One region of the Paenibacillus sp. FSL R7-0272 genome, then DNA from elsewhere that is predicted to be linked to it. Evidence: riboswitches for the same ligand, from Rfam matches in the RefSeq annotation. Region 1 holds a riboswitch; each other region holds the start of a gene.

Region 1 (3,281 bases):
AAGCCCGTAACCCAAACTACGCACTTCCACTCTTAGTCACCACATACCGGATTCACTTCAACAGTGACTGGCGCATCCACATGGCGGAAGCCTTGAATAACTCCAACGCGTTTAAAAAACTTGTGGAAACGTTCGTTCGGATGGCCTTTTTCCTTGTACTCCGCGACAATACGTTCCACAATACCGCCGATCTGATCACCCGGAATGCCCTCTGCTACAGGCTGAGCCGGGTGGGCATTGCGGCCAAACTTTTTCCCGCCAAGGAACAGATCGTATCCTCCTTTGCGGTACACGATACCGATATCCTCCAGCACTGCCCCGTAACAAGCCATACCGCAGCCGTTTAACGCTACGCTCGTTTCCTTCGGAGCAGACAATCCACCGATCACGTCCTGCAAATGGTTAGCCATCGGCACCGCGTCGTCCTTCTCCAGATTGCAGAAGTCACAAGCTTTGACTTTGATCACATCCCCAATCGGCACCACGATAAAGTTTGCTGCGCGCAGCTCATCTACCAACGCATCCGGTTCAAACGTCGGCACTCTCAGAATAATCTGGTGCTCTGGCGTATACTCGAGTTCACCATCCTCGCTTGCGCACTGCGCCAGCAGGGCCATCTGAGCAGCGGTGAACTTTTTGTTGCCCACGCCGGGCGACACGCCGATCTCAAAGAGCGGCGCCTTGCGCCCCGGCACGGGCACAGCAGCGGCTGCGCCAAGCACCGCTACGCTGCTCGCGCCCTGCGAGGCTGCCGGGCCTGACGCCGATGCGTCCAGCCAGCGGCTTGCCGCTTCGCCTGCGAGCGCACCGCCTGCCGCGAGCCGCGTCAGCGCCTCGGCGGCGAGCTCGGCTGCGCCGGCACGTGGCGCCACAGCGGCAGCGCGCGGTGCGGCCTCTGCCGCCGCGGACGCGGGCCGCTCTGCGGCAAGCACGGCGGTGCCAGCACCGCTCGCCGGGCTTGCCGCAGGCGGGGTCGCCGCCCATGCGCTTGCGGGCGGCTGCCCTTGCGGAGCCGTGCCCGCTCCGGCGCTGGCGCCGCGCAGGGCTGGCTCCGCCGTTGGCACGGCCTGCGCATCGCGGGCCGTGCCATTGCCCGCTGCCTCGCCGGAGGCGGCAGCGCGGGCTTCTTGCGCGCCGAGCGACCATGGCTCGGCTTCGGTGCGTAGCCGCTCATGTGGCCTGAGCGGCTGTTCCGCGGAGTTCAGCGTATACTTCCGCTGATATCCGCGCGGCGTGACCATGAGCCCTTCGTACATCATGGTCGAGGAATTGCCGATGATCACGGTGGTTAACATACCGATATCGTGATTCAGCATATCTTCCAGCGTCGTCATGACCACGTCCTGGCGCTCCCGATATGCACTTTTGACCAAGCCAACCGGTGTCTTTGGATCACGGTAACGTAGCAACATCTCTTGCGTTTCTACAATCTGGCGTGTCCGGCGTCCACTGCGGGGATTATACAGAGCAATAACAAAATCAGCGGAAGCCGCTGCCTCAACCCGGCGAATAATCGTTTCCCATGGTGTCAGATGATCGCTGAGACTGATCGTGCAAGCATCGTGCATGACAGGCGCACCAAGCAAGGACGCACACGATTGAATAGCCGACACGCCAGGAATAACCTCGACAGCTACGCCAGTATCCGGCTTCCAGCCTTGCTCGATCAGCACCTCATATACAAGTCCCGCCATACCGTATACCCCGGCATCCCCACTGGAGATTACGGCAACGATGTGGCCCGCTTCCGCTTGTCTTACTGCTTCCTGTGCCCGGCTGACTTCCTCCGTCATGCCTGTACGCACAATGGCTTGTCCATTCAACAAAGGCCTGATCAGATCCACATAGGTGTTATATCCAATGATGACCTCGCTTTCCTGCAATGCATCCAGTGCCCGTTTCGTTATGTGCTCCATCGCACCTGGACCGAAACCGATGATCAGCAGCTTGCCTTGCTTTTGCATCCCTTTTCCCCCTCACTCCACTTGTCACGCGATTAATGCCCAAACCTTGTTTATCCAAAAATTCCCCGATACAGATGTGGCTCTTTTGCTTATAGCCCTGTAACACAACATTTCTTCTACTTAACTCGGCAACTTCGTTCCTGTCCGAAAAAACAAAAAAATCCCATCCTAATCACGGATGAGATACGCATGTACTTACACTCAGGAAACCTGGCCTGTAATATTCCATAATAAGGAATTACAAGCAGCCAGAATAGCCCATATAGAGCCTCACAGGACAAACCACGGTTTGTCCCTTTCCCGAACTTATCGTACACCACTCCTTTCCGCGAAGGGTTTGGTGACACAGGCAAGGTAGGTCTCCTGGCTCTGGATCATTAGCGTTCTTTCCTGTCTTCCCCGGTATACCGAGTGACTTTCATGGAAAACGCTTCACCATTACAGTGGCGGGACCGCTCGGGACTTGCACCCGATTCCCTGTTACCTCTTGCTTTATGCAAGAGCACCTTGCTGTTTTCATATTGTCTTCATCATACCATCGGTCAGGAAATAATGTCCACGCTTCTCAAGATTGTCCTAAACATTAATTTTGGATAAAAATGAAAAAAAGGTCCCGATCCGATAACGGATCAGAACCTTGATATATCCATCCATATAACTGATGTGATTCCTTCTAAACTTAATACCTCTGTATACGAATTGCGTCTGCTATTCTTCATACAGCTACTCTTGCCCTGTGAATGCTCTCTTTATTAATCTTCCCGGACACCCACCGGATTCGCGGCAAAATAACGTCCCAGTTCAACGATGAGCGCTCCCATCTTCTCTTCGTCCGGTACAACCAGCGCTTCAATGCCTTCCTCACGCATGGCATTGGCCGTAACTTTACCAACAGACGCCGGGACTACCCCTTCTTTGAAGGCTGTCAGCATCTGCTCCAGCTTACCTTGAGATGTCGCATATTCCGTCAAAAACCGCACCTGCGGCCCACTTGTAAAGGCCACTGCATCTAACTTATGCTGAATTACTTCGTTCAGCAGTTGCTCCAGCTCTGCCTCTTCCGGCGGTACGTGACGATACGGCAATACCTGCCGCACAACAGCTTCTTGTTCTTCTAACCAGCGAACCAGCTTGGGAGCCGTTTCTCCATGCAGCTGTAACATCACCTTTTTGCCTGTAAGATCATGCGAGCCAAATTCACGAATCAGTCCGTCTGTACTGCCGTCATCATCTCGTACCAGAGGTGTTAGTTTCAGCTTTTTTAACGCATTTACCGTTTTGTACCCTCGAGCAGCAATACACGATTCAGCCAAGACA
Region 2 (3,281 bases), 2.2 Mb from region 1:
CACTAGGCATTCGGCTGGGCGGGCATAACGTGTATCACGGCGTTGCTTCATTTCGAGCTTATATGGGCGAGGCTACGCGGCCGATGGAGTCGGAAGATATCGTGCGAACGACGCGGCTGATGTTTTGGTCGGCGGGAGCTTTTGTGGGCCTTTGTTTCTTGGCAACCTTGGGTGTGTGGTTAGCAGGAGGTGCGCTATTGTGGTAATTAAAGAATTAGAACAGCTTGGATCTAAACAGTCTCCGTACAAGCGTAGCATCGTATTGATCCGTCATGGAACAACCCAGTGGAATGTGGAAAAAAAGTATCTGGGGCATACCGACATGGGGCTGTTGCCTGATGCACAAGAAGAGCTGGCTCAGCTACGCGAGCAGTGTCGCGAGCTTACTTGGGATGCGGTGTATTGCAGTGACCTGCTTCGTTGTCGCCAGACGCTGGCACACATCGCACCGCAGGTTGCTGGACAGGCGAAGTTTGATTCGCGCCTGCGCGAGAATGATTTCGGACAATGGGAAGGCCTGAATTACGAGCAATTGAAGGATAATCTCTTGTACCGGGACTGGATTGATGATCCACATAAGGTAACCCCGCCTGAAGGAGAAGCGTGGCAGACTTTTGCGGAACGAGTGGATTCTTTTCTGTACGAACAGATCTGGTCGGAGCATTCACACGAAAATTCACACAAGACACTTATTGTGACGCATGGCGGTGTCATCCGTTATATGATGTCCCGGCTCATCCATGGCGTCGGGTTTTGGGATACACATGTCATCCCTGGACAGGCTATTCAGGTTGATCTTGAAAAGCAAGGGGATCACTGGCTTGGCAGACGAATGGATTTTCCGTACATCGGGTTGTAAGGTGTTGCAATATACCCTATAATCACAACAGAAGTGTGACTCGGACGGACATATTGGGTATGATGGGCTGAGACGCCTGAACTGACGTGATTCGTGCGAAGAGCACTGCGACTATGTTTGACCTGAATTAACCATCTTTAGCGACCAAGGGTCCCGCGTGCCAATCCGTTGTTCATGAAGAACAAGGACAAGTTATCATGCGCACAAGGGTAAAATGGGGAAGCTGGTGCAAATCCGGCACGGTCCCGCCACTGTGAAACAGGAGCCATCCTGTAAGTCAGATTACCAGCCCTGGACGTACAAGCCGGTGTTCCTTCGAGGAAAGGACAACGTTTCGGGCCATTCTGTGCGCATGGACAGCTAGCCGCTGTTACATGTACAGATTGCCGTATGCGAGACGTCATCCCTGATCCTTGTTTAAGGATAAGGGATTTTTCTTGTTGTACACGATGTAGTGGAGTCATCATATACACGTTTAACGGAGAGTGCAGAACCAATTTGGAGAAACGAAGTGTTCGCATTTATCACCGGATTTTCCCCTTTGAAAAGGAATCAAAAAAATCTGGGGATAACAGCGATCGGAAAATGGTACTGCAATCGGAGTGGCCTCGTGTATATAACAAAAGCAACAACAATAGTACAGATAGAGAAGGGGAGTTTAAATCAATGATTAAGAACTGGAAAGCACTCACATCACTGTTGAGCGCAGCAATGCTGGCACTGGCGCTGGCTGGATGCGGTAATACCGCAACAAAAGAAGGTGCGGGCAGCTCACAGCAACCTGCACAGGAACAGTCTCAGGAACAAACACAAACGGATCTGAAAACTCAATACCCACTGACCGTTACAGATGCAACGGGTGAGTCTTTCACTTTTGAAAAAGCACCAACCAAAATCGTCTCGGTATCTCCAGCTGAAACGGAGTCGCTGTTTGCCCTCGGACTGGATAATGAGATTATTGGCGTATCCGACTATGACGATTACCCGGAAGCGGCAAAAACCAAAACGAAAATGGGCGGTGTCACCAAGCCAAACGAGGAGTCCATTATTGCAGCAGATGCGGACATCGTGTTCACTGGCATTTCTATGAGTGAGGATGCGGTGAAGAAGCTGCGTGAACTGGGCATTACCATTTTCAAAACGGATCCTAAATCTATCGACGATGTAATAAACAATATCGAAACCTTCGGTAAAATCACCGATCATCAAGAGCAAGCTCAGAAGCTTGTCACGCAGATGAAGAAAGATGTAACAGATGTAACGGAAGCGGTAAAAGCCGTAAAACCGGAAGAGAAGAAAAAAGTATACATCGAGTTCTCCCCAGGCTGGACGGTTGGTAAAGGTGAGTTCATGGACGAACTGATCAACGTAGCCGGGGCTACCAATATTGCTGCCGACAAAGAGAGTTGGTACCAAATTAACGAGGAAAATGTCATTGCCTCTAACCCGGATGTTATCTTGTACGCCAATGACGTAGTTGAGGACAACAAGACGCTGGATCAGATCATCAAGGCACGTAGCGGCTGGGATCAAATTACGGCGGTGAAAAACAATGCTGTGATTGGGCTCGATGCTAACTTGCTGAGCCGTCCAGGACCGCGCGTAACTCAAGGGTTGAAAGATGTTGCCAAAGCGATCTATCCTGACCTGTTCAAATGAGCAGAAAGCTGATCCTGTTCGGAACGATGGGCATGGCGCTGCTGGTGCTTACCGTGCTCGTCTGCACGGGCATCGGTTCAGTGGCGTTGCCCATCCGGGACATCGCTGGTATTCTCGTTCACAAATTGCCATGGGTGGGCGACTGGATTACACCTGATTGGAACAAGGCCGCCGAACAAATCATATGGAAGGTGCGTTTCCCGCGTGTCTTGCTTGCGATGCTCGTAGGTGCTTCGTTAGCGATTGCAGGTGCAGGATTTCAAGGTGTGTTGCGTAATCCGCTTGCTGATCCATTCACACTGGGGGTTTCCTCTGGTGCTTCGGTGGGGGCGGCGTTCCTGATATTCTTTGGTTTGCAGTACGCTATCATTGGTATTTGGACATTGCCGCTGGTTGCTTTTTTGACCGGGGTAATCACGTTATGGTTCGTGCTGTCGCTGGCTCGTGAAGGACGTAAAATACCAACGCATAGCCTCATTCTGGCAGGTGTGGTCATGCAAAGTTTCTTGGGGGCGGTCGTTTCCTTCCTATCGACCATGTCGAAGCAGACAATCAATGAAATTATATACTGGACGATGGGAAGTCTGGCACTGCGCGGGTGGTCGTATACGACCATCCTTTTCCCGTATTTTCTGCTTGGACTGATTTTTCTATGGAGCCGGGCACGTTCGCTGAATGTCTTGGCACTGGGTGAACGTCAGGCAGCGCATATTGGTGTTGGTGTGGACAGGCTCAAGTTATCTGTGCTGGCTGTAGGCACATT
Region 3 (3,281 bases), 840 kb from region 1:
TCGTTTGACGCAGGCCGTATTTCTTCGGAATCTCAAAATCGGTAATCGTACACGGGTCATATCCGCCTACCTGAATGGCATTGATGACATATTTAGCTCCGCGGAGTGCTTCCTTGCGATCATGGTATGTTTTAACGGAACAGCGGCTTCCTAGCGAATGTGCCAAACTTTTTAACAAACGCTCCGAGTCACTTAGACGTTCAGCATCAATATCAAACAAGGCCAGTTCAAAGTCCTGCAAGGCCTCCGTCATCATCACATCACCCAATACATTTTTGACAAAAACGGTGCTGCCTGCACCGAGAAATGTAATTTTGTTCATTTCAACTTCATCCTTCCCGAAAAATGTTGTACCCCAACTATAGGCCGAACAGGCTCATATCACTATGGCTCAAACCCTCTCAAATATGGCATAATCCCATTTTTGTTTTCGTTTTCAGCAAGATTTCCTCTCTTCTACCTGTTATAATTTGTTATGTGTACTGGTAAGGGAATATGTGAGCTCACATTAAGATATCTTTAACCTCATCGTCGAAAGGAGGGAAACATGAGTCGGAAAGTGGAAATGAATGTGGTCTCTGCCGGCTGGACGCAGATGGAACTGGTCTTGTTATTTTATGGATGGGAGGCATGTGATCCTGCCCACTATTGGGGGCCGGGGGTACGTGATTCCTATATCGTGCATTACGTACATGAGGGTTATGGTACGGTATATATGGGAGATCGGGAATATCCTCTGGGCGAGGGCCAAGGATTTCTCATTTTACCCGACACGGTCATTCATTATGAGGCCGATGCTGAGGAGCCTTGGACATATTCATGGTTTGGCTTCAGAGGTGTACAGGCGAAGGCTTTTATGCAACGTGCGCAGTTAAGCGAGGAGCACCCGGTATTTACTGCTCATGATAAGAGTATGATGGCAACGCTGTATGACGAGATGCTTCAGGCCGGAACGAGCTCCGTTGCAGGAGGGGATGTGTTACATCAAAGCCTGTTATACCGACTTATGGCGGCATTAATCGCATCCTCACCGATCAAAGAAGAAGAAAATCCGCTCCTTTCGACGAAAGAGACTTATATTCGGCAGGCTGTGCAATTTATGGAGAACCGGTATAGCCAGCGTACTTCTATTCTGGATATCGCACAGGCGGTCGGGCTGGATCGAACGTATTTATCGGGGTTGTTCAAAGAGCGATATGGCAAGTCGCTGCAAGCCTTTTTCCTGGAGTATCGCATGAATCGTGCAGCGGAGTTGCTTCGTAACCCGATGCTGTCTGTGAGTGAAGTAGCCCACTCCGTTGGATACACCGACCCGCTGCTTTTTTCCAAAATGTTCAAACGTGTGACGGGGGTGTCGCCCAAGGGCTCGCGAGTGCGAGATTAGCCGCATTCATGATTTTAAATTTTGAAAGAAAAGTTTTGAACATTATTCCGTATGCCGCTATACTGATACAGAAGTGTAACAGATACCAACTTTTAGTGAATTGAATACGTGGAACTTGGTGCTCTACCCGCTGGGGTAGAAGCTTAAAAGGGAAGTCCGGTGTGATGCCGGCGCGGTCCCGCCACTGTAACAGAGGAGTCAGGCAGCATATCCACTGGTCTTACGAAGACCGGGAAGGAGCTGTTATGGCAATGATACTGGAGCCAGGAGACCTGCCAGGTTGGACAAACACAGCAGTACCCTACGGGAGATAGGAAGGTGTTTAAAGAGCATGATTTTTTTCTGAAAATCTGTTTATTTAAGGCGTCCTTATCCCGTGAAACGGAAAAGGGCGCTTTTTTGGCTTGAATTGGCTTGAATTGAATTGGCTTGTATTGAATGGAATGAGAATGAAGGCGTACACGCGCATTAAACCGGGAAGGGCGTTTTATTATTGGGCAGATATATCGTTAAACGGTTATTACAACTGGTCGCCGTTCTGTTTGGAATCACCTTCCTGACATTTCTATTAACGTATCTGTCTCCTGGAGATCCCGCCAGACTGATGCTGATGTCTACCGGAGTCACACCTTCGGATGAACTAGTCAGACAGGTGAGGTCAGAGCTTGGGCTGGACAAGCCATTTCTGGTTCGGTATGGCACATGGCTGGGACAAGTAGTTACTGGAGACTTTGGTACGTCGTATAAATATGACCGTCCGGTGCTGGATGTGTTAATGGCCCGCCTTCCAGCAACGCTCAAGTTAACCGGGAGCGCAATGTTTCTGGTGATTTTGATTTCCTTTCCGCTCGGAGTTCTTTCGGCTGTACGCCGGAATCAATGGCTGGATTATGTGATTCGCCTGTTTTCGTTTGCCGGTCTATCCATGCCGAGCTTCTGGCTGGGGATGTTGCTGATGCTGGTATTTGGTGTGCAGCTGAAGCTGCTGCCGGTCATGGGTAGTTCCGGCTGGAACAGCCTGATCCTGCCTGCTGCGACACTCGCGATTCCATTGATCGCCCAATATAGCCGGCAGATTCGTGCAGTCATGCTGGAGGAGACAAGCCAGAATTACGTAGTGGGTGCAAGAGCAAGAGGTATGAAGGAATCAATGATTATTTGGCGACATATTTTGCCCAATTCACTGTTGCCAATTGTGACCTTGCTAGGCATGACAACAGGAGCACTACTTGGCGGAGCAGCAATTGTGGAGAGTTTATTCGTATGGCCGGGAGTAGGACAGATGGCGGTGGATGCCATTTTCACCCGCGATTACCCCCTGATACAGGGTTATGTAATCTGGATGGCAGTCATCTATGTCACCCTGAATCTGATCGTGGATCTCTGGACACATCTTCGCGATCCGCGCATTCAACTGGATGTGGATGTGTAGATGGTGATGAAGATTCGAGAATATCTGACACAACGTCGTCTATTTATTTTCTTGCTATCCCTGACAACAGGCTGGATCGTTCTGGCTCTGATTGCGCCGCTTCTGGCGCCTCACGATCCACTTGCTACGAATTTTGCCAAAGTGTTGCAGCCATCCAGCCCCGAATATCCACTCGGTACGGATCAGCTTGGGCGATGTGTCCTGTCCCGACTTTTATATGGAGCACGCACCTCTCTGTTGCTCACGTTTATGATGATCGGTATTGTTTTCGGCTTAGGCGTAGCGGTTGGTGTCGTCGCAGGTTTTCTGCGAGGGTTGGTGGATACGTTGCTGATGCGGCTGTGCGATACGTTGATGGCATTTCCAAGTTTGATTTTTGCGATTGCCGTAGTAGGCATGTTAGGGCCGGGGTTATTTAACACGGTGGTCGCACTGTCAGTTGTCTGGTGGGCAAAGTATGCACGG

The links. A riboswitch is a leader RNA that binds a small molecule or an ion and turns the genes downstream of it on or off. The one in region 1 is predicted to bind cobalamin.
Region 2: linked by a shared signal. The riboswitch ahead of MKY23_RS06995 (ABC transporter substrate-binding protein) and the one ahead of cobJ (precorrin-3B C(17)-methyltransferase) in region 1 are both predicted to bind cobalamin.
Region 3: linked by a shared signal. The riboswitch ahead of nikB (nickel ABC transporter permease) and the one ahead of cobJ (precorrin-3B C(17)-methyltransferase) in region 1 are both predicted to bind cobalamin.

What each region holds. Positions count from the first base shown of each region.
Region 1 covers NZ_CP150221.1:5,982,201-5,985,481, forward strand. Annotated here, with positions in the region: gene cobJ (precorrin-3B C(17)-methyltransferase) at 33-1,964, opposite strand; cobalamin riboswitch at 2,300-2,489, opposite strand; gene MKY23_RS26235 (uroporphyrinogen-III synthase) at 2,717-3,281, opposite strand, start outside.
Region 2 covers NZ_CP150221.1:1,615,409-1,618,689, forward strand. Annotated here, with positions in the region: gene cbiB (adenosylcobinamide-phosphate synthase CbiB) at 1-206, shown strand, start outside; gene MKY23_RS06990 (histidine phosphatase family protein) at 200-859, shown strand; cobalamin riboswitch at 1,033-1,168, shown strand; gene MKY23_RS06995 (ABC transporter substrate-binding protein) at 1,526-2,518, shown strand; gene MKY23_RS07000 (iron ABC transporter permease) at 2,515-3,281, shown strand, end outside.
Region 3 covers NZ_CP150221.1:278,011-281,291, forward strand. Annotated here, with positions in the region: gene MKY23_RS01255 (alpha-glucosidase/alpha-galactosidase) at 1-322, opposite strand, end outside; gene MKY23_RS01260 (AraC family transcriptional regulator) at 548-1,384, shown strand; cobalamin riboswitch at 1,484-1,679, shown strand; gene nikB (nickel ABC transporter permease) at 1,878-2,816, shown strand; gene nikC (nickel transporter permease) at 2,823-3,281, shown strand, end outside.